DNA from 2 places in the Sulfitobacter sp. S223 genome. Region 1 is predicted to be linked to the other one. Evidence: riboswitches for the same ligand, from Rfam matches in the RefSeq annotation. Region 1 holds a riboswitch; the other holds the start of a gene.
The links. A riboswitch is a leader RNA that binds a small molecule or an ion and turns the genes downstream of it on or off. The one in region 1 is predicted to bind thiamine pyrophosphate.

Region 1 (12,126 bases):
GCTTCGAGCAGATTGAGAACGGCGCCCAAGGCTCCACGCAAGGGTCGGGGCTGGGTCTGCATATTTCAAAGAAGTTGGCCGGTCAGATGTCAGGCGACATCTTTTACGAAAGTGAAATGGGTGTCTCTACAACGTTTTACGTCACCTTCCCCGTGGTCGCCCAACAACAGGTCGAGCGGCAGCTGATCGCAAGCTGACGCAGTATCACTTTCTGATGGGTGGCAAGCAAGCAGTGCTGGCTGAATGACCGACTGTCTAAAGGCTAGGATGACGTCTTCTTGGATTATCACACCCGTCAGCCATGCATACCCTTTCCATCAGGCTGATACTGCCGACAACTGTGGGTGGCTTACCTGCGGGGCTTCGGCTCTTTTCAGTTCGATCGAGAATGTCGTTCCGACCCCAAGTTGGCTTGTATAGCGAATCTCACCATCATGCGCTTCGATGATGCGTTTAGAAATGCTAAGGCCAAGTCCCGTTCCTTGAAACTTGCGCCCATCGCCTGAATCCAACTGCGAAAATTCCGCGAAAACCAACTCCTCTGAATTAGCCGGTATGCCTACGCCCTCGTCGCGGACGGATAGGGTGACCGCATCGTCACTTTTATCCATCGAGATGGTGATGGTCCCACATCGTTCAGAGAATTTCGCAGCGTTGGACAGCAAGTTCATAAGAACCTGATCAATCCGCTTTCTGTCTGCGCAAACCCAATAATCACCGGGGCAATATTGAGTTCGCACCGAAACATTCATTTTTGCGGCATGGGGCTGAAAACGCTCCAATGCTTCTTCGACGAGTTCACACAGATCCAATTTCCTAAAATCAAACTTGATTTTGCCAATGTCGGAAGACTGAAGAAACAACAGGTCGTCAACGAGGTCTTTGAGCTTGTTGGTGTTGCGTGAAGCGATCTCAAGAAGATTGCCCATTTTTTCTGGCGGCTGCCCAAGTGAGCCGGAGTTTATCAGATCGAAAGCGCCCTTGATGGAGGTCAGCGGCGTGCGCAGTTCGTGGTTTACAGTCGCAAGAAAACGGGTTTTTGCATCGAGCGCTGCTTTGGTGCGTTTGTGCTCTTCTTCCAACTTCTCCCGAATTCTTAGATCACGGGAGTATCCGGACAGAAAATTCCTACCCAGCTCCATGATGAATCCCAACACGAAAATTATCGTGAAAAAATTGACCCACATATCCGAAGACAGAGGGGGGCGTACCATCCAGAGATCCCGGATCGGAATGAAAAGAATGGTCAAAATATAGATGCATAGACGCATCCCAAGAACCGAACGGAATTGGTTGCTGTTCATCGCCGAAAAAATCGTGGCAGACACAAGCATGAACAGCGGCAGGAAATGGCCATTCCCTACGCCCTGTTGCCGCGCGAGGGAAATGCAGAAAAGGGAAATGGTGATTGAGCTAAAGAACGCACCAAGGTGAATGGCGATCATCGCGCTCTTGAAGTTCTTTTGCTTCCACCTTTTATGCTTAACAATCAAGTAGAAGACATAGCTGTCATAAATCTCGAATATGGCGACAGCGACAAAGAAAATGGCCGCAATAACGGGATCGTAGTAAGCGCCGGACAAAAGGATAGCGGCAGAGTAAATTACGACTCTTTGTACCAAAAGGTGTCTGCCAACATTTGCGTAATCCCTAAGGCGACGTCTTTTTTGCCATGGGATTCTGATGTTTTCGCTAGATGCAGGGCTGTCATTAACCATGTTCTATGAATCCAGTTTATCAGGATAGGGCCCGAAAAGGCACCAAGCTTATCTCCTGCGGTGAATTTGTTCTAACACGTGTGTTCCGCAGGACAACTTTGACGGGAAAATCCGGCAATATTGTGGTGCAGATGTGTTGCTTTGGCCAAAAATGAAAGGAACGTTAACATTAGTATCTGCCCTTAAAACTATGATCAAAGGCTAGATGTCGGCGGGTGGTGACATGGATTTTGAGGTCTGCTACCGAAAGATTTCAATAACATGGAAGCAACTTTAGGTTGCGTTTGCTGCTTTTTATCAGCCTGATGCATGCCGTTTCACGGCGCGTCAATCTTGCCCGCTTTTTCGCACTACAAAGTTCGATCAACGACCGCTTGGGGTTGGACCCAAAGGGCAGAGCAATTTCTTGATCTACATCCGGGGACGGACCCCCGAATGCAGTATTTCCATTCGCTGAATGAGGTCTCGATATCTCTGGGGGTGCGCCTGAACACCAAAGATACCAAGGCCCAATATCAGTCTTTCATCCAGCTTTGATCAAACCAGTCAGACACATCGCCCGGCCAGACAAGGGGCTGTCCATCAGAGCCGCGCAATACCCCGCTACCATAGAGAAATTTAGCCATGTTCCCCAAACGCTCTGCATCAATCCGGCCGACTGTTGTGTTCCCGTCTGTTAAATATCCGCCCCGGTCGATGACTTGCATTGAACCGCGCACAAGGTCTTGATTTGGGAAGTCTCCGGCCTTGATCAAAATATCGGCAGCAGCCTGTGGGTTCTTGGCCGCCCATGTGTACCCTTTCGACGTCGCCTCCATAAAGGCATGCACGGTATCCGGATCGCTCTGGAGCATAGAGGTCTGGGCGCCGATGTAGCCCCCTTGTGGTTCGGGCACGCCGTAATCTGCATAGATGAAATGTGACTGATTGCGGCCCAGAAGTTCGCTGTTCACGCCTTCCCATGTTGCTACCTCCAGCGTGAAATCCACAGCACCGCTGGCAAGGGCTTCATAGGCTCCGGTACCCAGCGTTACGGTGTCATAGTCAGCCGTGCCGCCGTCGTTCTCTATCATGGTGGAGATCAACGCATCTTCCCACGCACTGCCAAATCCGGCGTATGTCTTGCCCTCCAGATCCGCCGGGCGCGTGATCCCGTCATTGTCGCTATTGTAGACCAGTCGTCCGGCTTCGCGCTGCATCGTGACCCAGAGTGCGGTGATGTCTGCACCGGCCGCCTTGGTGCTCATGAAACCGAGAGCAGTCATATAGGCGAAATCGACGGCTCCGGCAGCCAGCAGCGCGGTAGACGCACTTTCTGAATAGGGGAGGATATCAACCTCCAGTCCGGCGTCTGCGAAATATCCGTTCTCGCGTGCGACGATGAGCCCGATGTGGTTCGTGTTCAGCGTCCAGTCAAGGGCGATGCTTACCTCTTCTGCAAGGGCTGAATGGGACGTGAGGCAGGCGGCAACAGTAAGGGCGGCAATCTTCATGGTGTGTCCTTTAATAACATGGATTTGAGCGACGAACGGATATTGGCCAGCGTGGCCTCATTACGGTCGGCGCGGGGGATAGTGATTGGAATATCGGCACAGATGCGACCCGGGTTTCCCGCCATAACGAGCACGTGGTCAGCCATCTGGGTGGCCTCATATAGGTCATGTGTGACCATCAGAACCGACCGCGGCCGGTCTGAAAGGCGGTCGATGAGCCAGTCCTGCATCCGCAGGCGTGTCACCGCATCCAGCGCCGAGAAGGGCTCGTCGAGCAACAGCACGCGGGCCTCCTGAACGATGGTGCGTAGAAAGGCAGCCCTTTGTCGCATTCCGCCGGACAACTGATCGGGAAAATTGTCCTCGTGACCGTCCAGCCCGAAATCATGGAACAGGCTGCGCACCTTTTCACGAGCGGCCCGTTTTTGATGCCCCCTGACCTCTAGGCCAAGGCAGGCGTTCTCAACGATTGTGAGCCATGGAAACAGCGTATCTTGCTGGGGTTGATAGGCAATGTCCCTTTGCGGCAGTGTCTGGAGATTGCCATCGATATATGCGCTTCCCTGCGCCCGTAATTCGGAGGCCAGAACGCCGGCCAGCCATTTCACAACCGAGCTTTTGCCGCAGCCTGATGGGCCAATGATGCATGTCAGGCGACCCTCGGCCAGATCGAATGACAGGTCGCTAACCAGCGTGGTGCGTCCGGCTCGAATGGTAAGTGCCTGCACCTCAAGCATCGGTATTCCTCCGAAACCGATTGCCCGTTGCCCGCTCAATCCCACGGATCAGCGTCAGAAAAGCAAGGGTAAGAACGGCTGAAACAAGGACAGCCGACAGCACAAGGTCGGCGCGAAAATTGTTCTTTGCCGAGAGGATGTAGATGCCAAGCCCCCGCCGCGCGCCTGCATATTCAGCAAAGATGGTCGCAACGATGGCGTAAGTCGCAGAGATCTTCAGGCCCGCGAAGAAATGCGCGCGCGCCGAAGGCAAGGTGGCGCGGCGATAAACGGCCCATTTACTTGCGCCCATCGAAACCAGCTGGTCGCGAAACGCACGCGGCATGCTTGCATATCCAGCCATGAGGCTGACCACCATAGGAAAGAAGGTGACAAGGATCACCAAGAGAACCTTTGGCAACAAGCCGAAGCCGAACCACAGCACCATAAGAGGCGCGAGCGCTACAATGGGCACGGTCTGGCTGGCCACAAGAAGTGGCATCATGCCCCGACGCAGCCAACCGGAAAAATAAAGCAGGATGGACACCAGAAAAGCAAACGTCACCGACAGGCTGAAGCCCAAAGTGGCGACACTCAGGGTTGCCACTGCGTGTTTTCCGATCGCGGATCGTTCAATCCATAGACCGTTCAGCACATCCCGCGGTGCGGGCAGCACCAGCGGTGAGGCGTCCGACAGCGCCACATAGCCTTCCCATCCTGCGATAAACACGCAGGTCAGCAAAAGGGCCGGAAAAATATTCCTGAAATACACCATAACGCGCAAGACGCGGGCGGCATTGGCCCGCGCAGATGCGACCTTAGCCGAGGCTAGGGCTGTTGGCGGACGCGGTCAGGTCAATCGTCACGTGACCTTCAGCCGGACCAAAGCGCAGAAAAGCCTGACGCAGTGTTTCGAACACAGCGCCCGCATCGCCGCGCAAGCGGGTGCAGAAATTCTTGGATTTCAGGAACGTGCCGCTGCTTTTCAGGAACTCGATGCAGCCGTATATCTCTTCCATGTGATCGCCTGATCCCATGACATAAAGCGAAAACTGCACATCAATGAGGACGCCGGATGTGTGCGCATCCTTAACGGCCTCTGTTGCCAGTTCTTGCCGTTCAGCCAGCGTCTGATCCTGCGCGCGCTCCAGCGCTTCGCACCGGCAGCTGGGGTCATCGGGTTCGCCGGGGCATCCGCGCGACAGGGTCACGTGCATCGTCACATGCTCGGGCCGCTTGGCCGAGGCCTCAAAAAGATCGCGGATTGCGTCGAACAACGGCTCCGGTGCACCGACCACGAGCGTCGACATATCGTCTGTCTCGATCCTCAGGTCTTTTTCGTAAGGTTTCAGGGCGTGTAGCCCACTGGTGATGACGCCCAAAAAGTCGGACGTCATGGGATAAAGGGACACTTGCGCGCCTATGAACATGATAGCACCTCACTCCGCTGGTATTACCCAGATCAGCTAAAAAGGGTTCACGCTCTGCGCGCATCTCAGCTCCTGTCGGAGCACCCCCGGTTATGTGACCTCAACCTTGTCCAGGCGATTGAACATGTCAACCCGCCTTCGCAGTGTCATATTGCATAGCGCGTGTACCGAATAACTAACGGGAGCGGTGGTGAAGTTAATTAGCGATTTAAATTGGGTAATTTGCAGAAAGTTTCCCGAGAGCCCTAACATATCTACACAGAAAAGGACTTGTTTCCTCTTCATTCTGTTTGGGGGCAATCAACCCCGATTGAATTTTAGCCAGAGTGTCGTCACGCCATTTCATGGCCGCTTCAAGAGTTGAAAAAGTCCTGCCTGCGCTGACGGACCTTTGATCTTTTTCGAAGTTCAGGCCTGAAATGGGCGGAATGTGTTTCAGGTGGGCCCCTCACTTGGGGATGCAGTCCTTGCAAAAAGCTGCTACTCGGCAGCAAGCATTCTCGGAAAACCCCCGGAAACCACCGTAAATCGGGGTAAGCCACAGGAAATGCGGCAAAGTAACGAAACCTCGGAATTCCTGTTATGTATCTGAATTCAAGTGTAAAATCAGCCGCCCGTCTAAGCGTGGCGCCGATGATGGATTGGACCGACAGACACTGCCGCTACATGCACCGGCTGATGAGCGCGCATACGCTGCTTTATACCGAAATGGTGACGTCGCCAGCTTTGGTCCGCGGGCACGCGCTGCATTTGCTGGACCATCATCGCTCCGAACACCCTGTGGCGCTGCAATTGGGTGGTTCTGATCCCGATGAACTGGCCGAGGCAGCACGGTTGGGTGAGCAAGCGGGTTATGACGAGATCAACCTGAATGTGGGGTGCCCCTCTGACAGGGTGCAATCGGGCGCATTCGGGGCGGTTTTGATGAAAGATCCCGCGTTGGTTGCCCGGTGTGTGGCGGCCATGCGGCGGGCTGTGGCTGTAGAAGTCACGGTAAAGTGCCGTATCGGTGTGGATGATCAAAATCCGGAAGAAGTCCTGCCGGAATTCCTTAGCCGACTTGTTGGCGCCGGAATAGAGCGGGTGACGGTCCATGCACGCAAGGCTTGGCTGGACGGGTTAAGCCCAAAGGAAAATCGCGACATCCCGCCCTTGGATTATCCGTTGGTTCACAAGATGAAAGAACTTTTTCCCAACCTGCATATTTCGCTCAATGGCGGGATCACGACACTGGAAGCGGCTGAGGCTGCTCTGGACAACGGCATCGACGGTGTGATGATCGGCCGCGCGGCGTACCATCAACCAAGCGATATCCTGTGTCAGGCGGATCGGCGCATATTCGGCGACGGGAAGGATACGACCCCCGAAGCGATCGTAGGGTTGATGCTTCCTTATATTGAGGCGCATCTGGACGGGGGCGGGAAACTGTCACAGGTCACGCGGCATATGCTGGGGCTGTTTGCGGGCAGACCGGGCGCGCGCATTTGGCGGCGTGTGCTGTCAGAGGGCGCGCACCACACCGGTGCCGGCACTGCGCTTGTCAGTGAAGCTCTAAACCGGACGATGGAGCAAAGTGTTCTGGCAAGCCAGTCGCGCGCGGTGTAGCAACAAGGAAAATCCTTAGACGGCTGCGCAGGAGCTCAAGATGCCCGATACGTTATTGTTGATCCAAATGGCGGTGCTGCTGCTGGTAATTGGTGCCTTTGCCGGCGTGCTTGCAGGATTGCTTGGTGTCGGAGGGGGCATCGTATTGGTGCCAGCATTCTTCTATGCTTTCCAAACCCTTGGGTATGGTGGCGACCAGTTGATGCAGCTTTGTTTGGCGACCTCTTTGGCGACGATCATCGTCACCTCCGTGCGCTCTGTCTTGTCGCATAACAAGAAGGGGGCGGTCGACTGGGATATTCTGCGGAGCTGGGCGCCGGGCATTGTGATCGGTGCTGTGATCGGGATGTTCGCCGTTGCTGGGCTGCGTTCTTCTACATTACAGGCGATCTTTGGCGTGCTGGCGCTAATTGTTGGTCTGTATATGGGCTTCGGCCGGTCAGAATGGCGGCTGGGGCAGGCGATGCCACGCGGGATTGCCCGCGCAACACTGTCGCCGGGCGTTGGGTTTCTGTCTGTGCTTATGGGTATTGGCGGTGGCAGCTTTGGCGTCCCTTTGATGAGCCTTTACAATACGCCGATCCACCGCGCCGTTGCGACTGCGGCAGGTTTTGGTGTGTTGATCGCAGTGCCTTCGGTTATCGGCTTTTTGTTTGTCGAAATTGACCCCGCAACCCGTCCGCCATTCACGATTGGCGCGGTTAATCTGGTGGCGTTTGTGCTGGTGATTGCGATGACGCTGATAACCGCTCCGATGGGCGCGCGGTTGGCTCACGCGATGGATCCCAAGCCGCTTAAACGGGTGTTTGCAGTGTTTCTGGTTCTGGTTGCACTCAACATGCTACGCAAGGCCTTGATGGGGTGATCGGAGTGCGCGGGATTGGTCGGGACGGGTTTCGCGTCTTTGATTATGATCCGCGTACAGCGCGCTGGGCACGTGCTGCGCTAGAGCGCGCGCGAGATGTTGCTGCCCAAGAAGCACTGAGAGGGCCGGATAATCTACGGCACGGAAGGACGTGGTTTGTTGGTGTCGATGCGCTGCCAAACCATGCTGATGGCAGTATTGCAGGCGTTCCGCTGGAAGGGCCGTGGAAAGAGCATGTGCCGCAGTTGCCCCTGCATCCTGCGCAGCTGTCGATTATCTATCAAGGCTACCCGCAACAGGATCGGCATGAAAGCGATTCAAACCACCGCTTCCGCCGCGCCCGCGCCGCGGCGCATGTGGATGGCCTGTTGCCCATCGGTCCGGAACGGCGCCGCTTTGCCCGAGAGTATCACGCATACATCCTTTCCCTGCCACTGAATGATGTCGCGGCATCCCCGACGGTCGTTTGGCCGAAAAGCCAGCTGATCATGCAGAACGCCTTGCGCCATGCATTTGCGGGGCGGCCTCCGTCAGATGTGGACATCACCGAAGTCTACGCTGCGGCGCGCAAGCGGGTATTCGATGAAATCAGCCCTGTTCCGTTAATCCTGCGCCCGGGTCAAAGCGCACTTCTGCACCCTTTTGTGTTGCATGGCACGCAGGCCTGGGCAGACGAGACCGATACATCGGGCGAAGGCCGCGTGATTGCGTTCTTCCGCCCGGAATGTGCGGGTGGTGCGCAAGAGTGGCTGGCAACGCAGTGATACCTTTTTAGGCTCAACATCAGGTTTTTCTGAAAAGATGTCGCGGCGATGATGTCACTGTTTCACATCAGCAAATAATTAACTCTTAATTGCCATATTGTAGCCCAACATGATTGGGATGTATGTTTTCAGTAAGAGCCCCCGTTCAAGAGGGGCATGACAAATCAAGGGGCATCGAATGAAACAGATTATGACAGGACCGTTGGGGCGCATAGCGTACCATGACGCTTCCAGAACAGGCTCCGGGCAGTATCCTGCACTGAATTTGCCCGACCAGAATTTCGCGCGGGGTGATCTGCTGGTCGCTGCAAACGAACCTTATGCACCAAATGTGATTGGCCTTCCGCGCCAGACGCGCAGCCGCGCGGCCCTTGCGATGTTCGGAACACCGGAAAAGCGCGAAAACTAATCCTAGCTGTCGCGCGCAAGTCGCGCAGCACGGCCGCCGCGCCGTTTTGTAAACGCACCCGCCCTCGCTGGCAGCTCTGCCATCACAGCGCGTCGTGCTTCTGGTGTCATCCTTGACCATGCCCCGATTTCATCAATCGACCTAAGGCAGCCGGTACACAGACGGCTTTCGGGATGTACCACGCAAATCTTGATGCAGGGGCTTTCGACCTCGGCGCGCTTCCAGATTTCATCACTCATGGTTCAATTCCCCGATGTTGTGCGCAAGACGCTAAGCCGGTCCAATACCCCTTGCAGGATATAGCTTGCTGCGACGTGATCGATGACCTCTGCGCGACGCTTGCGTGACGTATCCGCCTCAAGAAGCGCGCGTTCAGCAGCGACAGTGGACAGGCGTTCATCCCAGTAACCGATCGGCAGGGCCGGGTGCAGGCGGTCAAAGTTGCGCGCAAACGCGCGCGTGGACTGGCATCGCGGCCCCTCGGAGCCGTCCATGTTGAATGGCAACCCAAGGATAAGTCCACCAATGTTGCGTCCTGTGATGATCTCGGTCAGTCGTGCGGCATCCAGACCGAATTTTTTGCGCTTTACGGTCTCTAGCGGAGTGGCGACGGACAAAAAGCTGTCAGTCACGGCAACGCCAATGGTTTTCTCTCCCAGATCCAGACCGATGAGGGCACGCATCGCAGGGACAGCCGTGGCAAAGTCTTCAATCTGTTCGTAAATCAATCGGTCACTCCCGCCTTGCGTCCGGCAGCGTTGATGAGTTCCAGCGCATCTTTGTCATCGGCGAACACGTCGATCGCATTTGCATAGATCGCCGCCGCACGCTGGCTTTCACCCAGCACGCCCAGCGAAGAGATCAGACGCGCCCAGTCTGTGGCAGGCCCCCCTTCGGTGCCAAGCCGCTCTGACAGGCCTTCAACCATACTGCCGATCATCTCCATCCGCTCTGCGGGTGTCATGTCTTGCGCATTCGCAACGTCGGCTGCTGTTGGGCCGCGTTCCGCAGTGCCGCCGATGGCAGGAATGGAGTAGCGCACGCCAGCCAACTGGGCCAGTTCTTCGATTTGCTCCAGAATTGGGGGTATCCACACAGCGTCTTCCGGCCCCGCACGCAACAAGGCGTCCCAAATGCGGAATGCCTGATCCGGTCTGCCGGTCTGGGCCAGCATCAGGCCAAGATAATATCGCGCAGGTCCGTTCTGCGGGTCTTTGTTCAAAGCGGCACGCAAACTCATTTCCGCTTCAGGAGACACATAGCCACCGGCCGAAATCACCTGCAATTCCCCCAAATCAGCCAAATCTTGCGCTGTGACGTCTGCTCCTTTGAGAGACAGTACCCGCTGCTGTGCTTCTTTGGCGGCAATGAAGTTGCCGATCCTGCGCTCTTGCTGGGCCAACAGAACATGGCCCTGAACGTCATCCGGGCGTCGCGCCACTGTGCTGCGCAATTGGGTCAAAAGCTCTTTGTATCGCGGGTCTATATCAATCGGATCTGCAAACGGTGGCAAAGAGGCCTCGGCCACTTCCTGCTTCGGGCGTGACAAGCGGACTTCTTCGGCAAAAGCGATCCGGTCTTTCAGTGCCATGTCACCATAACCGGGCGCGCCGAGCCACCAATAGCTGATGACGCTGCCCAATACTGCCACAGTGATAACAGCAAACGCGACATACGCAGGCGCGCGATCTGTACTTGCATGTTCAGCGCTTTGGGCCTTGTCGGCTGCGATCAAGCGGCGCGCAATTTCTGCATGCACGCGTTCAGCATCGGCTTTTGCGATCACGCCGCGCGCGACATCGCGGTCCACCTCGTCCAACTGTGCGCGGTAGACAGCCACATCGGAAGCTGCGCGCGATTCAACTTCGCGCTTTGCGCCTCTTAATACGGCGCGGATCAGAATGGCGGCCACCATTAGGGTGATTGCAGTGGCGACGACCCAGAAACTAAGCATTGGTATAGAAACTCCCGTAACTGCCCCCACATAGTACGCGCAGCCCCGACACAAAAGAGGCAAAGCCCCTCCGCGACGAATAGACCACCCCATAAGGTACTCCTTGCGGCCTATGTCGCAAAATTGATAAAGAGTGCCGCGCGGAGTATCCACTTTTCCGGCCACTCCCTCATGAAGAACCTAGCAGGGCAAACAAGGCCCGAATCCACTCTTTTCTGCCTCAGGGACACCAGCGATGAAAAAATACTCCGTATTTGCCGTGGCACGCGAAGCGATGCGCCATCACACCGGTTGGACCCGTGCGTGGCGCGATGCAGCCCCGAAAAAGCACTATGACGCGATCATCATCGGGGCAGGGGGCCACGGTCTGGCCACGGCGTATTATCTGGGCAAGAACTTTGGCATCACGAATGTAGCGATCCTTGAAAAAGGCTGGCTTGGTGGCGGCAACACGGGCCGAAACACAACCATCATCCGCTCCAACTATTTGCAGGATCCATCGGCGGCGATCTATGAAAAATCCCGCAGCCTGTATGAAACCATGTCGCAGGATCTCAACTATAACGTGATGTTTTCCCCGCGCGGGGTTATCATGCTTGCACAAACGGAACATGAGGTGCGTGGCTACCAGCGAACAGCCCATGCCAATATGCTTCAGGGTGTGAAGACAGAATTCATCAGCCCGCAGAAGGTAAAGCAACTGGTGCCGATCATCAATCTGGATGGTCCACGGTATCCTGTGTTGGGCGGCCTGTGGCAAGCGCGCGGCGGCACGGCGCGTCACGATGCTGTGGCTTGGGGCTATGCGCGCGCCTGTTCCGACATGGGCATGGACGTGATCCAGCGATGCGAAGTAACCGGTGTCCGTACCGAGGGCGGTAAGGTCGTGGGTGTCAGCACCAACCGCGGCGATATCGGCTGTGACAAGCTGGGCATGGTTGTGGCAGGACATTCCGGTCATCTGGCCGATATGGCAGGTTTCCGTCTTCCCATCGAATCTGTGGCTTTGCAGGCGCTGGTGTCAGAACCGATCAAGCCTTGCATGGATGTGGTCGTCATGGCCAACACTGTCCACGGCTATATGAGCCAGTCCGACAAGGGCGAAATGGTCATTGGTGGCGGCACGGACGGGTATAACAACTACACCCAGCGGGGATCTTTCCATCATATCG
Region 2 (12,126 bases), 1.5 Mb from region 1:
CAGCGTGCGGATACGGTCGCGCCGTTCCGTCAGAATTTTGTGGGGATAGCATTGGTGTCCGACGTCCCAGATGATTTTATCGCGTGGGGTGTCGAATACCGCATGCAATGCGACCGTCAACTCAACCACGCCTAAACCAGCGCCCAGATGCCCGCCCGTTTCGGAAACCGCTGAAACAGTCTCATCGCGCACTTCGCACGCAAGCTGCGTCAATTCGTGATCAGAAAGACTTTTCATATCCGCAGGGCGATTAATCCGGTCCAGCAAGGGAGTCTTCGGTTGGTCAGTCATATCATCGTCCCTAGCTTTTTCGCGCAACCACAAATTGGGCCGCTTCGCGCAGCCTATCGGCCTGCGTGCCATAAACAGATAGCACGTCACAGGCTGACGTCACGAGGGTTTGCGCCCGCGCTTTTGCTCCATCGAGTCCGAGCAGCGACACAAATGTGGCCTTGCCTGCATTTGCGTCCTTTCCAACGGCTTTGCCAACCATCGCGGCATCACCTTCCACATCCAGAATATCGTCTGCAATCTGGAAGGCGAGACCAAGATCGCGCGCGTAAAGCCCCAAGACGGTTGCGTCATCCCCCGCCATATGCGGTCCCACGGTGGTTGACCATTCAATCAGCGCACCGGTCTTGCCAGCCTGAAGTTCGGTGATTTGGGGCAGCGTCAAAGGTTTAGGTGACGTTTCCGCCGCGATATCCAGCGATTGGCCGCCGACCATGCCACGTATGCCGGACGCTGACGCAAGGCCGCGCACCAATGCGAGGCGCGCTGCATCCGTGCAGCCGACTCGCGTTACCAACTCAAAGGCAAGCGTTTGTAGCGCATCACCAGCCAACACTGCGGTGGCTTCGTCCCATTTGCGATGAACTGTCGGTTGACCGCGCCGCAAAGCATCATCATCCATACATGGTAGGTCATCATGCACGAGCGAATAGGCGTGCAGCGCTTCAATTGCCGCAGCCGCTGGTGCTGCGTCTAGCACATCTACGCCGTGCAGCCGGGCACTCTCCAAGACCAGAAACGCACGCAAACCTTTGCCGCCAGTAGAGGCATACAACATGGCATCGCGGATTGGCCCGTCGGTTCCCTCAAGCGCGGCAGAAATCTCCCGTGTCGCTAGTGCACCGGCCTCTTGTAGTGATTGGCTAAAAAGCCCCATTCCTAGAGACCCTCGACCGGTTTTAATCCCGCCGGGTTCCCGTCGCTGTCGAGCGTAATTGCTGCCACCTTCTCTTCAGCTTCTTTCAGCTTAGCCTCGCAGCGTGCTTTCAAAAGCGCGCCACGCTCATACAGCGTGATGCTTTCGTCCAGCGCCACATCGCCACGCTCCAGCTTGCCCAGAACCGTCTCAAGCTCCGCCATCGCAGCCTCGAAGCTCATCTCGTTAACCGGTGTATCGCTCATAGAAATCTCACTTGTCTGATGTCGCGCAGACCATAGTGCGCGAACCCTCCCATGACCAGCGCAGGGTTGGCTTCAATCCGCCTATTTTCTTTGGCTGTAAATATCCCGGGGGAGCCGACCCCGAATGGGGGCGGTGGGGGCTGGCCCCCTTTTGATATTGTTAATCAGGTGCAAGCATGTATCCAGCGCCTCGTACTGTTTGCAGATAGCGTGGCTGCTTTGGATCAGGCTCAATTTTACGGCGCAAGCGGGTGATTTGGACATCCACTGCACGTTCCTGCGCCTGTCCGCGGTCGCGTCCCAGTTCTTCCACTAGATTGGACCGGCTTAGGGCTTCACCCGGTTTGGCGGCAAATATTTTCATCAGCTGGATTTCTGTTGCTGTCAGTCTTACCAGCTCTTCACCTTCCCACATCTCGCCCCGCTCGATGTCATAGCGGATCGGGCCTAACGTAAGCACTTTTGGTGCTGTGTCATGGGAAGCGGGCTCTGGCACCCGCCGCAAGATTGCGTTGATCCGTAGCAACAGCTCTTTCGGCTCGAACGGTTTGCCAAGGTAGTCGTCGGCCCCGGCTTCTAATCCTTCGATACGGTTGTCGGTGTCGCCTTTGGCAGTCAGCAGCAATATGGGCGTTGTCATGGTTTCTCGTAAGGCGCGGGTCAGGCTTAGACCATCCTCACCGGGCATCATCACATCAAGAACAATCAAATCGAATTCCAGCCCGGATAGCAGGCGCCGCGCATGGGCGGCATCCCGTGCGGCAGTTACTAAGAAGCCGTGGCGCATCAGGAATTTCTGCAACAGGGTGCGGATACGCTCATCATCATCGACGATCAGCAGATGAGCGTCATGAGCGCTCATGGTGAACCGTCCTTGAGGCGTCCGTAGCTGCTGCGCATTTCGCTATCCATCATCGCCTCCAGCACGGTGCGAAATCCTGCAACGGCTTCGGGGCCTGCATCGCGGAATGCCGAACGCATTCGTGCACGCTGTGCGTCTGATAGGGTTTGTTCCAATGTCCGTCCCGCCTCTGTGAGGTTGAGATGCCGCTCACGTTTATCTTGGCGTCCCACCTTGCTCTCTACCAGACCATCGGCAATCAAAGTGCGCAATACACGGTTCAGCGATTGCTTTGTAACCCCGAGGATGTTGAGCAGGTTGTTCACAGTTGTTCCCGGCGCACGGCCGATAAAGTGGATCGCACGGTGGTGGGCGCGCCCATAGGCCATGTCTGCCAAAATCCGGTCAGGATCTGCGGTAAATCCACGGTATGCAAAAAACATCGCTTCAATCCCCTGCCTGAGTTGTTCATCAGTCAGAAACAGCAGTGCTTCCCCGCTAGAGGGGCTGGATGTTCGCCTGTCCATGGGTCGTCTCCTTGGAGTGTTGTGCGGGTGACTTTATGTCAGTGTTGTTGACACTCCAACCCTGAAAGGCTAGGCCATTCATAGTTTTGCGTAACTATATGTCTATAAATCGGACTTTTGCGCAATATGTGGAAAATATCGACACATTTCGAAAGGAAATAGTATGGCTGGCGGATATGATGACCGTGACGGGCACATCTGGATGGACGGGAAGATGATCCCATGGCGGGATGCCAATGTGCATATCCTGACCCACGCGATGCACTATGCTTCCTCTGTTTTTGAAGGTGAGCGGGCATATAACGGCAAGATTTTCAAAAGCCGTGAACACTCAGAACGCCTCAAGCGTTCTGCGCAAATGATTGATTTCGAAATCCCCTATTCCATAGACGAGATTGAGGCTGCGAAGGCTGAGGTTCTGAAGGCATCCGGTTTGCAAGACGCCTATGTGCGTGCTGTTGCTTGGCGGGGTGCTGGTGAAGACATGGGTGTCGCATCATCACGCAACCCTGTGCGTATGGCGATCGCAGCATGGGAATGGGGCGCGTATTATGGCGACGCCAAGATGAAAGGTGCAAAGCTTGATATCTCCAAGTGGAAACGCCCGTCGCCGGAGACCATCCCGAGCCATGCAAAGGCCGCGGGTCTTTATATGATCTGCACCATGTCCAAGCACGCGGCAGAGGCGAAAGGTTGCTCTGACGCGATGATGTATGATTACCGTGGCTATGTGGCCGAGGCGACGGGCGCCAACATCTTCTTTGTAAAAGATGGCGAAGTGCATACGCCTGACCCCGATTGTTTTCTCAACGGCATCACGCGTCAAACTGTGATCGGCATGTTGAAAGAACGCGGGATCACTGTGCACGAACGTCACATCATGCCGGAAGAGCTTGCTGGGTTTGAGCAGTGCTGGCTTACCGGCACTGCGGCAGAAGTCACTCCCGTTGGTCAGATCGGAGACTTTACCTTCGAAGTGGGTGCACTGACCCGTGACATCGCTGAAAGCTACGAAAAGCTGGTCCGTGCCTGAACTTGAATGCGGCCCCAAGCCGGAGCGTAGCTCCGGCTTGGGGCGTGGCGCGGCCGTCAGGCCGCGCAAACCCTTTATCTAATACAACGCAACCGGATTGATCATGGCTTGTACTGTGCCAACGATCCGGGGCTGTCCCAGAACGAACATGAATTCGTTCACGCCTTCGCGCAGCAAGGGACCAACGTTCATCGTTTCCAGAATGTAGATACCGTTTTCCTTCAGCAGGGTGACGTGCCCGTAGAAAACTTTGTCTCCTTGCGGTGCGGGGATTGGCTCTAAGCCCCATGTATCTGCACCAACGGCCATCGGGTTGAGTGAGGCGATGTAGACGGCGCCCTCGTTGTTCAGGCCCGGCTCGGTTCCGCCCCACGCTGCGGGGTCGCTTTCCAGCATTCCTTCGGTCCAACCGGTGTGAAACAGGATGATGTCACCTTCACCCATGGTCACGTTCTGCGCTTCTGCGGCTGCTTTGATATCTTCTGATCCGAAATGCTGGCCAGCAGCCATTACTTCAACGCCAGCATGCGCGGCCATATCCAGAATTACCGCGCGACCGACCAGTGGTGGCACCGCATGTGTGCCCAGCTTTGTCAGGCCCGTGATCGCGCTGATCTCTTTCTCGTCCAGACAGTTGTAATAGTGTCCGCCTTCGCCAAGGTGTCCCAATCCATCCAACTGGGATCCAATGCCAATCCACGTTTGCAAGATATCGTCGTTGTAGTTTCCTTCGTATCCGAAACCCGACAGTTTTTGGCCGCCCTGCTGATTGGGCTGCACAATTTGCAGACTAAGCGAGCGTGGCGGGAATGCCGGTGTATTCGGGCCTATCGCGATACCCAATGGCATAGACTTGCCTTGTTTAATCAACTTGGCTGCTTCCAGCGTTCGTTCGGGTGATACAAGGTTGGCAGATCCAAGCGTATCCTCTGCACCCCATTGGCTGGTTGAACTACAATCAGCTAAAGCGGCCCCAGAGCCAAACGTGAGCCCGAGACAAAGAGCAGTAATTTTTCTAAAATGCATTTTAATCCTCCACTTTTAGACAGGGCTGTCATCTTGTGGGACGATTCTCCCTGCCGGTGGAGCCACGCTAACACGAGGTACTCGCGTTGCGGGAATTTTTCATTTCGTCTCTGTTCGGGGCCAGAACCGTCCGAGATGAATATTGATATGGTTTTCCGCTTCGACCTGATAATCAGCGTTTGGCAGGTCCGCCGCCATACAGAACTTAGCAATTGGGGGCAGCATGCTTACAAATCTTGACCTTATGGAGCTAACCGCATTTCGACGCGATCTGCATCGCAATCCCGAATTGTCCGGTGAAGAGGTGGAGACCGCCCGCACTATCGCTTCCGCGCTAAAGCAACTGGCCCCGACCCGCATTATCACGGGGCTTGGTGGCCACGGCGTTGCCGCCGTTTTCGACAGTGGCGTTGAGGGGCCGACCGTTCTATTTCGTGCCGAGCTTGATGCGTTGCCAATCGCCGAGATCAACAATATTCCCTGGGCGTCACAAAGACCTGGGAAAAGCCATGTGTGCGGCCATGACGGTCACATGACAATGCTGCTTGCGCTGGGGCGTATGATATCGCGGCAGCCGGTTGCTAAGGGGCGTGTTGTGTTGATGTTCCAACCCGCAGAGGAAGACGGCAGTGGTGCCAAAGCAGTGGTCGCTGACCCGGCGTATAAAGACATTCAGGGCGATTGGGCCTTTGCTATCCACATCGAACCCGGACGGCCGTTCGGATATGTTTCGACATGTCCCGGGTTGATCAACTGCGCTTCGCTCGGCTTGCTGATCAAGCTGGTCGGTAAGACGGCCCATGCGGCGGATCCCGAAGATGGCGTTTCACCCGCACTGGCGGTTGCAAAGCTGTTGCCGGCTCTTGATGCGCTCGGGCATGGGGGGAAGCTGGACGACGATTTCCGGTTGGTCACAATCACGCATACAAGGATTGGAGAACCTTCCTTTGGCGTGGCACCGGGAGAGGCAGTGGTTTACGCAACGCTGCGCACTTCAATGGATAAAGGAATGGCGCAGATCGAAGCGGATGCACGCTCGATTGCTACCGCTGTTGCTGACGAATTCGAACTGGGCGTAGAGTTTGATGTTCAGGACAATTTCGCGGCGTCGATCAATCACCCTAAAGCATATCATGTCGCAGCAGCAGCGATGGATGCCATCAACGTACCTCACGGAGACACCGGCGTTCCGATGCGGGCGTCCGAGGATTTCGGTGTATTCGGGTGGGGTGCCAAGGCAGCAATGCTGTGCCTTGGACCAGGCGAGGATTTTGCCGCGCTTCATAACCCCGACTACGATTTTGCCGACGATCTAATCCCGATCGGTTCCGCCATATTCGAGCGGATCGCGCGTGATCTGCTAGGTAAAGCCTGACTTTTGCGTCACGCTCTTTTCTTAGAAATCGACACCGCGCTGGGCTTTGATCCCGGCTTTGAACGGGTGCTTTACTTCGGTCATTTCAGTGACAAGATCCGCAAATTCACACAGTTCAGGTTTGGCGTCGCGGCCCGTCAGAATAACACCAGTACGTTTGTCGCGGGCGTTCAGGCCGGCAATCACGTCTTCCACTGACAGGTAGTCATAGCGCATCGCGATGTTGATTTCGTCCATGACGATCAGGTCGTAGTCACCGCTTTCCATCATCTCGCGGCCCTTGGCGAATGCGGCTTGTGCTGCTGCAATATCGCGTTCCTTGTCTTGGGTGTCCCAAGTGAAACCTTCGCCCATAGTGTGCCACGTCACTTCGCCCAGCCGGTCAAAAAACTGTCGTTCGCCGGTTTTCCATTTGCCTTTGATAAACTGGACGACGCCGACTTTCTGTTTCCAACCCAAGGCGCGCACGACCACGCCGAACGCGGAAGAGGATTTTCCTTTACCAGCGCCAGTGTGCACCAGCACCAGACCTTTTTCGGGGTCTTGCAGCTCGGAAACGCGCTTGCGCTGCTCTGCTTGACGCTCTTGCATCTTTTGCTTGTGGTCGTTGCTATCGGTCATTGAGGGTCTCCAGTTATTCGGGGGTTCCTTGGGGCGGCACATTGGCTTTTGATTTGCTCCTGTCCAGCCCCAACTGCCGTTCTCGCCAGATAATGAGGACTCCGCCCGCAATAACAAGTGCCGCACCGCTTAGAATTGCTGGTGTGGGAAGCTCTCCAAAAACGACCCAGCCAATGAAGCTGGCAAAGATCATTGATGAATAATCGAAAGGCGCCAGCATCGAGGCCGGCCCGAAACGCAGTGAAGAGGTGACCAGAATTTGTGCAACCCCGCCAATGAGGCCAGCAGAGATCATAAAGCCCGTGACACGCCAGCTTGGTGTGACCCAGTCAAGCCCGGCCCAACCCGTCAATTCGCCCAAGGGGTAGGTCAGCAGGGACAGGCATGTCGCGGTAAGCGAAAAGTAGAACACAATTGCTGCAGTGTTCTCAGTTTGAACCAATTTTCTGACATGTATCTGGACCAACGCCCGCAGGATCGAGGCACCCACCACCATAAGCGCGCCGATGGTTGCTGTGCGCGTGACGGCGTCGCTGTCGAGGGACAGGCGCGGCGCCAAGACAATCATCACGCCAATCAGGCCAAGCGCTACTGCAGAGAGGCGAAACAGGCGCACCCGCTCACCCAATAGCAGCGCGGCGAAGAGAACCGTGAACATGGGTGTCGCATAACCGATTGCAGTCACTTCTGGCAGCGGCAGTAGCCCAAGCCCGCCAAAGGTAAGCGCCATCGCTGTGGTTCCGAAAAGACCGCGCCAGACGTGACCCATAAAGTTTTGAGCAATCAGGCCCCGGCGCAGATCATGCTTTTGCCAGAGCCAGATCAGGATCACCGGAAACGCAAAGAACGATCGAAAAAAGACAGCCTGCGGGGGGGGGACAGTCTCGGACGCGGCTTTGATAAGCGCTGCCATTACCATGAATAAAAAGAGGGATGACAGCCGAAGGGCAATGGCCGTGCCCGGCCTGTTCTGAGTCATATCCTGAGGCATGACTTTGTTTGCGCCTTCAAAAGCCAAAGATCAAGCAGGTGATTGAAACGCCGGAGTTTTTGGTGGTTTCGTGCCCTTAGCCGATGACGCCGCGGTTTTCGCCAACCTGGCCTCGGTGCAGCAGCAAATGATCCAGAATGACGCAAGCCATCATCGCTTCGCCCACCGGAACGGCGCGAATGCCCACGCATGGATCGTGGCGGCCTTTGGTGATAATCTCGGTATCTTCGCCTGATTTCGTGATCGTCTTGCGGGTGGTCAGGATGGATGACGTTGGCTTGACCGCAAAGCGCACGACGATGTCTTGGCCTGTGCTGATCCCTCCAAGGATGCCACCAGAGTGGTTGGAGGAGTAAGATGGCTGACCGTCTGGCCCCATAGAAATTTCATCTGCGTTCAACTCTCCGGTGAGCATGGCCGCTGACATGCCTTCGCCAATCTCGACACCTTTGACGGCATTGATGCTCATCATTGCGGCGGCCAGATCAGTATCGAGCTTGCCGTAAACCGGTGCGCCGATGCCCGCAGGGACGCCCCGCGCGGTGACTTCAATGATCGCGCCCACTGACGAGCCTGACTTGCGCAGCCCGTCCAAATAAGCGGCCCAGTCAGTCGCAGCTTTAGCATCCGGCACCCAGAACGGGTTCTGTTCGATCTGGTCCCAGTCAAATGCTTCGCGGTTAATCTGGTGCGGGCCCATCTGGACCATGTAGCCGGTGATTTCCACATTCGGGGCGATAGCTTTGATCGCTTCGCGTGCAAGGCCGCCTGCCGCCACGCGTGACGCGGTTTCGCGCGCTGAAGATCGGCCGCCGCCGCGATAGTCACGGATACCGTATTTCTGGAAGTAGGTGATATCGGCGTGACCCGGACGGAATTTCTCTTTGATATCGCCGTAATCTTTGGAGCGTTGATCGGTGTTTTCGATCATCAGCTGGATCGGCGTGCCTGTGGTGACACCCTCAAACACACCGGACAGAATCCGCACCTCATCCGCTTCGCGGCGCTGGGTGGTGTATTTGTTCTGCCCCGGCTTGCGCTTGTCGAGCCAGTGCTGAATCATTTCCGGCGTGATCGTCACGCCCGGAGGACAGCCGTCAACGGTGGCACCCAAGGCCGGCCCGTGGCTTTCGCCCCAAGTGGTCACGCGGAAAAGATGGCCAAAGCTGTTGATCGACATGTGGTGCTCCTTTGTCCCCTGCCTTAGCGGTCGCGCGGCGGTGTCTCAAGTGGTTTTGACTTGCTAAAACGCAAGAGGCAACTTAGCAGTAGCCCCACCTCGGGGGGCCATAGGCTGAGATGTATGTAGATACGGACCCGTTGAACCTGAACCGGTTAACACCGGCGGAGGGAAGGTCTGGAAATCTATCCAACGCTTTCTGACGCCGCAATTTGGAGGATGCTATGAAGTATCTCACGTTTGCGACTGCAACGCTTGCTGCCACAGCGGCATGGGCTGAAACACCCGAACTCATCGTTTATACCTATGACAGTTTTACATCCGATTGGGGCCCTGGCCCCGCAATCGAAAAGTCGTTCGAAGAAGCATGCGCCTGCGATCTCAAGCTTGTCGGTTTGGGTGATGGCGCGGCTTTGCTGGCCCGGTTAAAGCTGGAAGGCGCACGCTCGGACGCGGATGTGGTGATGGGGCTTGATACGTCTCTGATCGCGGCGGCCAAAGAAACGGGTCTGTTTACTGAAACAGCAGTGAACGCAGAGTACACGTTGCCCGTGGAGTGGAATGATACGGTTTTCGCACCTTATGACTGGGGATACTTCGCCTTCGTTCACAACAAGGATTTGACACCACCGGCGAACTTCAAGGCGCTGGGCGACAGCGATCTGAAGATCGTCATTCAAGACCCTCGGTCCTCAACACCGGGTCTTGGTCTGCTAATGTGGGTCAAAGCGGCCTATGGGGACGAAGCACCTGCAATCTGGGATGCACTGGCAGACAACGTGGTTACAGTGACCAAAGGCTGGTCCGAGGCGTACGGCCTGTTTCTGGAAGGTGAGGCCGACATGGTTCTCAGCTACACAACATCGCCTGCCTATCACCTGATCGCTGAAGAAGACGACAGCAAGGCTGCTGCTGAATTCGATGAAGGTCACTACATGCAGATCGAAGTTGTTGGAACACTTGCGGGTAGCGATCAGCCAGAACTGGCTGAAAAGTTTCTGAATTTCATGGTGTCGGATGCCGCCCAAGCGATCTTGCCAACAACAAACTGGATGTACCCTGCCGTCACCCCTGCTGCAGGTTTGCCAGAGGGCTTTGAGACGTTGACTGTGCCGACAAAAGCACTGCTGACACCAGCGGACGAAGTGCCCGAAATCCGTGAGGAAGCTTTGGCCGAGTGGCTCAAAGCGTTGTCCCGATAAATCCGGTCATTCTGAGCCGTAAGACTGGGATCAGCGCCGCATTTCTGGTGCTGGCGCTGATCCTTTTGGCGTTGATCGCTGTGCTAAGCCGTGCAGAGGCGGGCACCGGACTGGGCGCCGGAGACTGGGCCGCGATCCGCTTTACAGTTACGCAGGCGTTGTGCTCTGCGCTCCTTTCAGTTCTCTTTGCGGTGCCTGTTGCGCGGGCTTTGGCCCGGCGTCGGTTTGCCGGGCGTGTGGCGCTGGTCACGCTTCTAGGCGCGCCATTTATATTGCCCGTTATTGTTGCGGTTTTGGGACTGCTGACTGTCTTTGGCCGGAGCGGTTGGCTGAATGTCGGCTTGGAATTTCTGGGCTTTCCGACGGTCTCGATCTACGGGTTCCACGGAGTCGTGCTGGCGCATGTCTTTTTTAACATGCCGCTGGCAACCCGGCTTTTGTTGCAAGGCTGGCAGACTATTCCGTCAGAACGCTTTCGTCTGGCCGCACAACTGCGTTTGACGCCCTCATCAATGTTTCGTGCGGTTGAATGGCCGATGCTGGTCCAAGTCATCCCCGGCGCGCTGGCGCTGGTTTTTGTAATCTGCCTCACCAGTTTTGCCGTGGCACTGACGCTGGGTGGCGGGCCGCGCGCGACGACGATTGAGCTGGCGATCTATCAGGCCTTCCGGTTTGATTTCGATCTGGGGCGGGCGGCGTTGCTGTCGGTGGTCCAGTTGGTATTGGCCGGTAGTATGGCGCTTATCGCTTTGCGGTTTGTCCCGTCGATTTCTGTCGGCGGTGGATTGGACCGCGTTATGCCGCGTTGGGATGCGCGGGGGGGGATGCAGCGTTTGGGCGATGGCTTTGTGATCACAGTTGCCGCTCTTTTCTTGCTGGTACCTCTGGCTGCTGTGGTGCTGCGCGGGCTGATGGGGCTGCCGTCAATGCCGCCGACAGTTTACCACGCTGCTGGTATTTCCGTTATTGTCGCAGTGGCAAGCATCTTTGTTCTATTGGCGCTGGCATTGCCAATGGCAGGCTGGATTGTTGGCCGAAGGGCAGGGGGCGTTGAGGCGGTGGGTCTACTGGGATTGTCGGCATCTCCGCTGATGATCGGGACCGGATGGTTCATTGTGATTAATCCTTATGCGGACCCTTTTGATTTTGCCTTGCCTGTGACCGTCTTGGTCAATGCGATGATGGCGCTGCCCTTTGCCCTACGAATTCTGGTGCCGCCGATGCGTGATACAGTGCAACGCTATGGTCGGCTAAGCGCGATGCTGGGCTTGCGCGGGTGGGCTTTGTGGCGGGTGTTGTTGCTGCCTCGATTGCGCGCGCAAATCGGCTTTTCTGCAGGGTTGACCGGTGCTCTTTCCATGGGCGATCTGGGCGTTATTGCGCTGTTTGCTGATCCAGAACGGGTGACGCTGCCTTTGCAAATGGTACGGTTAATGGGCGCGTATCGTATGGATGCCGCAGCGGGTGCGGCCTTGCTGTTACTGGGGCTCAGCCTTGGGATATTCTGGATATGCGATAAAGGAGGGCGCTGGCGTGCTGAAGCTTGAAAATGCGCAAATCACCCAAGGCAATTTTCGACTGAGCGCCGATTTCACCTTGGAGCCAGCGCGGAATTACGCGGTGATTGGCCCATCTGGGTCAGGCAAGTCAACGCTGCTGGCGGCTTTATGTGGTTTTATCCCTCTGTCGAAGGGGCGCATGCTTTGGAACGGGACAGATATCACTACCGCAGCGCCCGGCGCACGCCCCATGACGATGCTGTTTCAAGACAATAACCTTTTCCCTCACCTCAGCGTTTTGCAAAACGTCGCGCTTGGCCTGCGGCCAGATGGCCGGATCAGCGCAACAGAGAAGACCGTGGTGATGGACGCGTTGGCGCGGGTGGACCTGTCGGATCATCTTCAGGCCAAGCCGGGC

Region 2: linked by a shared signal. The riboswitch ahead of thiB (thiamine ABC transporter substrate binding subunit) and the one ahead of K3757_RS11885 (Ykof family thiamine-binding protein) in region 1 are both predicted to bind thiamine pyrophosphate.

The regions. Positions count from the first base shown of each region.
Region 1 is NZ_CP083560.1:2,484,150-2,496,275, reverse strand. Features, by position in the region: gene K3757_RS11910 (histidine kinase N-terminal 7TM domain-containing protein) at 1-197, shown strand, start outside; gene K3757_RS11905 (cell wall metabolism sensor histidine kinase WalK) at 318-1,718, opposite strand; gene K3757_RS11900 (ABC transporter substrate-binding protein) at 2,234-3,211, opposite strand; gene K3757_RS11895 (ABC transporter ATP-binding protein) at 3,208-3,948, opposite strand; gene K3757_RS11890 (ABC transporter permease) at 3,941-4,657, opposite strand; gene K3757_RS11885 (Ykof family thiamine-binding protein) at 4,746-5,339, opposite strand; TPP riboswitch at 5,350-5,455, opposite strand; gene dusA (tRNA dihydrouridine(20/20a) synthase DusA) at 5,940-6,962, shown strand; gene K3757_RS11875 (sulfite exporter TauE/SafE family protein) at 7,003-7,827, shown strand; gene K3757_RS11870 (hypothetical protein) at 7,824-8,591, shown strand; gene K3757_RS11865 (hypothetical protein) at 8,770-9,000, shown strand; gene K3757_RS11860 (DUF1289 domain-containing protein) at 9,003-9,239, opposite strand; gene ruvX (Holliday junction resolvase RuvX) at 9,243-9,728, opposite strand; gene ccmI (c-type cytochrome biogenesis protein CcmI) at 9,725-10,954, opposite strand; gene K3757_RS11845 (sarcosine oxidase subunit beta family protein) at 11,190-12,126, shown strand, end outside.
Region 2 is NZ_CP083560.1:213,697-225,822, forward strand. Features, by position in the region: gene dxs (1-deoxy-D-xylulose-5-phosphate synthase) at 1-291, opposite strand, end outside; gene K3757_RS01005 (polyprenyl synthetase family protein) at 302-1,168, opposite strand; gene K3757_RS01010 (exodeoxyribonuclease VII small subunit) at 1,171-1,413, opposite strand; gene K3757_RS01015 (response regulator) at 1,574-2,275, opposite strand; gene K3757_RS01020 (MarR family winged helix-turn-helix transcriptional regulator) at 2,272-2,781, opposite strand; gene K3757_RS01025 (branched-chain amino acid aminotransferase) at 2,945-3,814, shown strand; gene K3757_RS01030 (cyclase family protein) at 3,893-4,840, opposite strand; gene K3757_RS01035 (amidohydrolase) at 5,064-6,215, shown strand; gene cobO (cob(I)yrinic acid a,c-diamide adenosyltransferase) at 6,237-6,836, opposite strand; gene K3757_RS01045 (DMT family transporter) at 6,850-7,827, opposite strand; gene aroC (chorismate synthase) at 7,904-9,007, opposite strand; TPP riboswitch at 9,098-9,197, shown strand; gene thiB (thiamine ABC transporter substrate binding subunit) at 9,232-10,209, shown strand; gene K3757_RS01060 (thiamine/thiamine pyrophosphate ABC transporter permease ThiP) at 10,185-11,756, shown strand; gene K3757_RS01065 (ATP-binding cassette domain-containing protein) at 11,743-12,126, shown strand, end outside.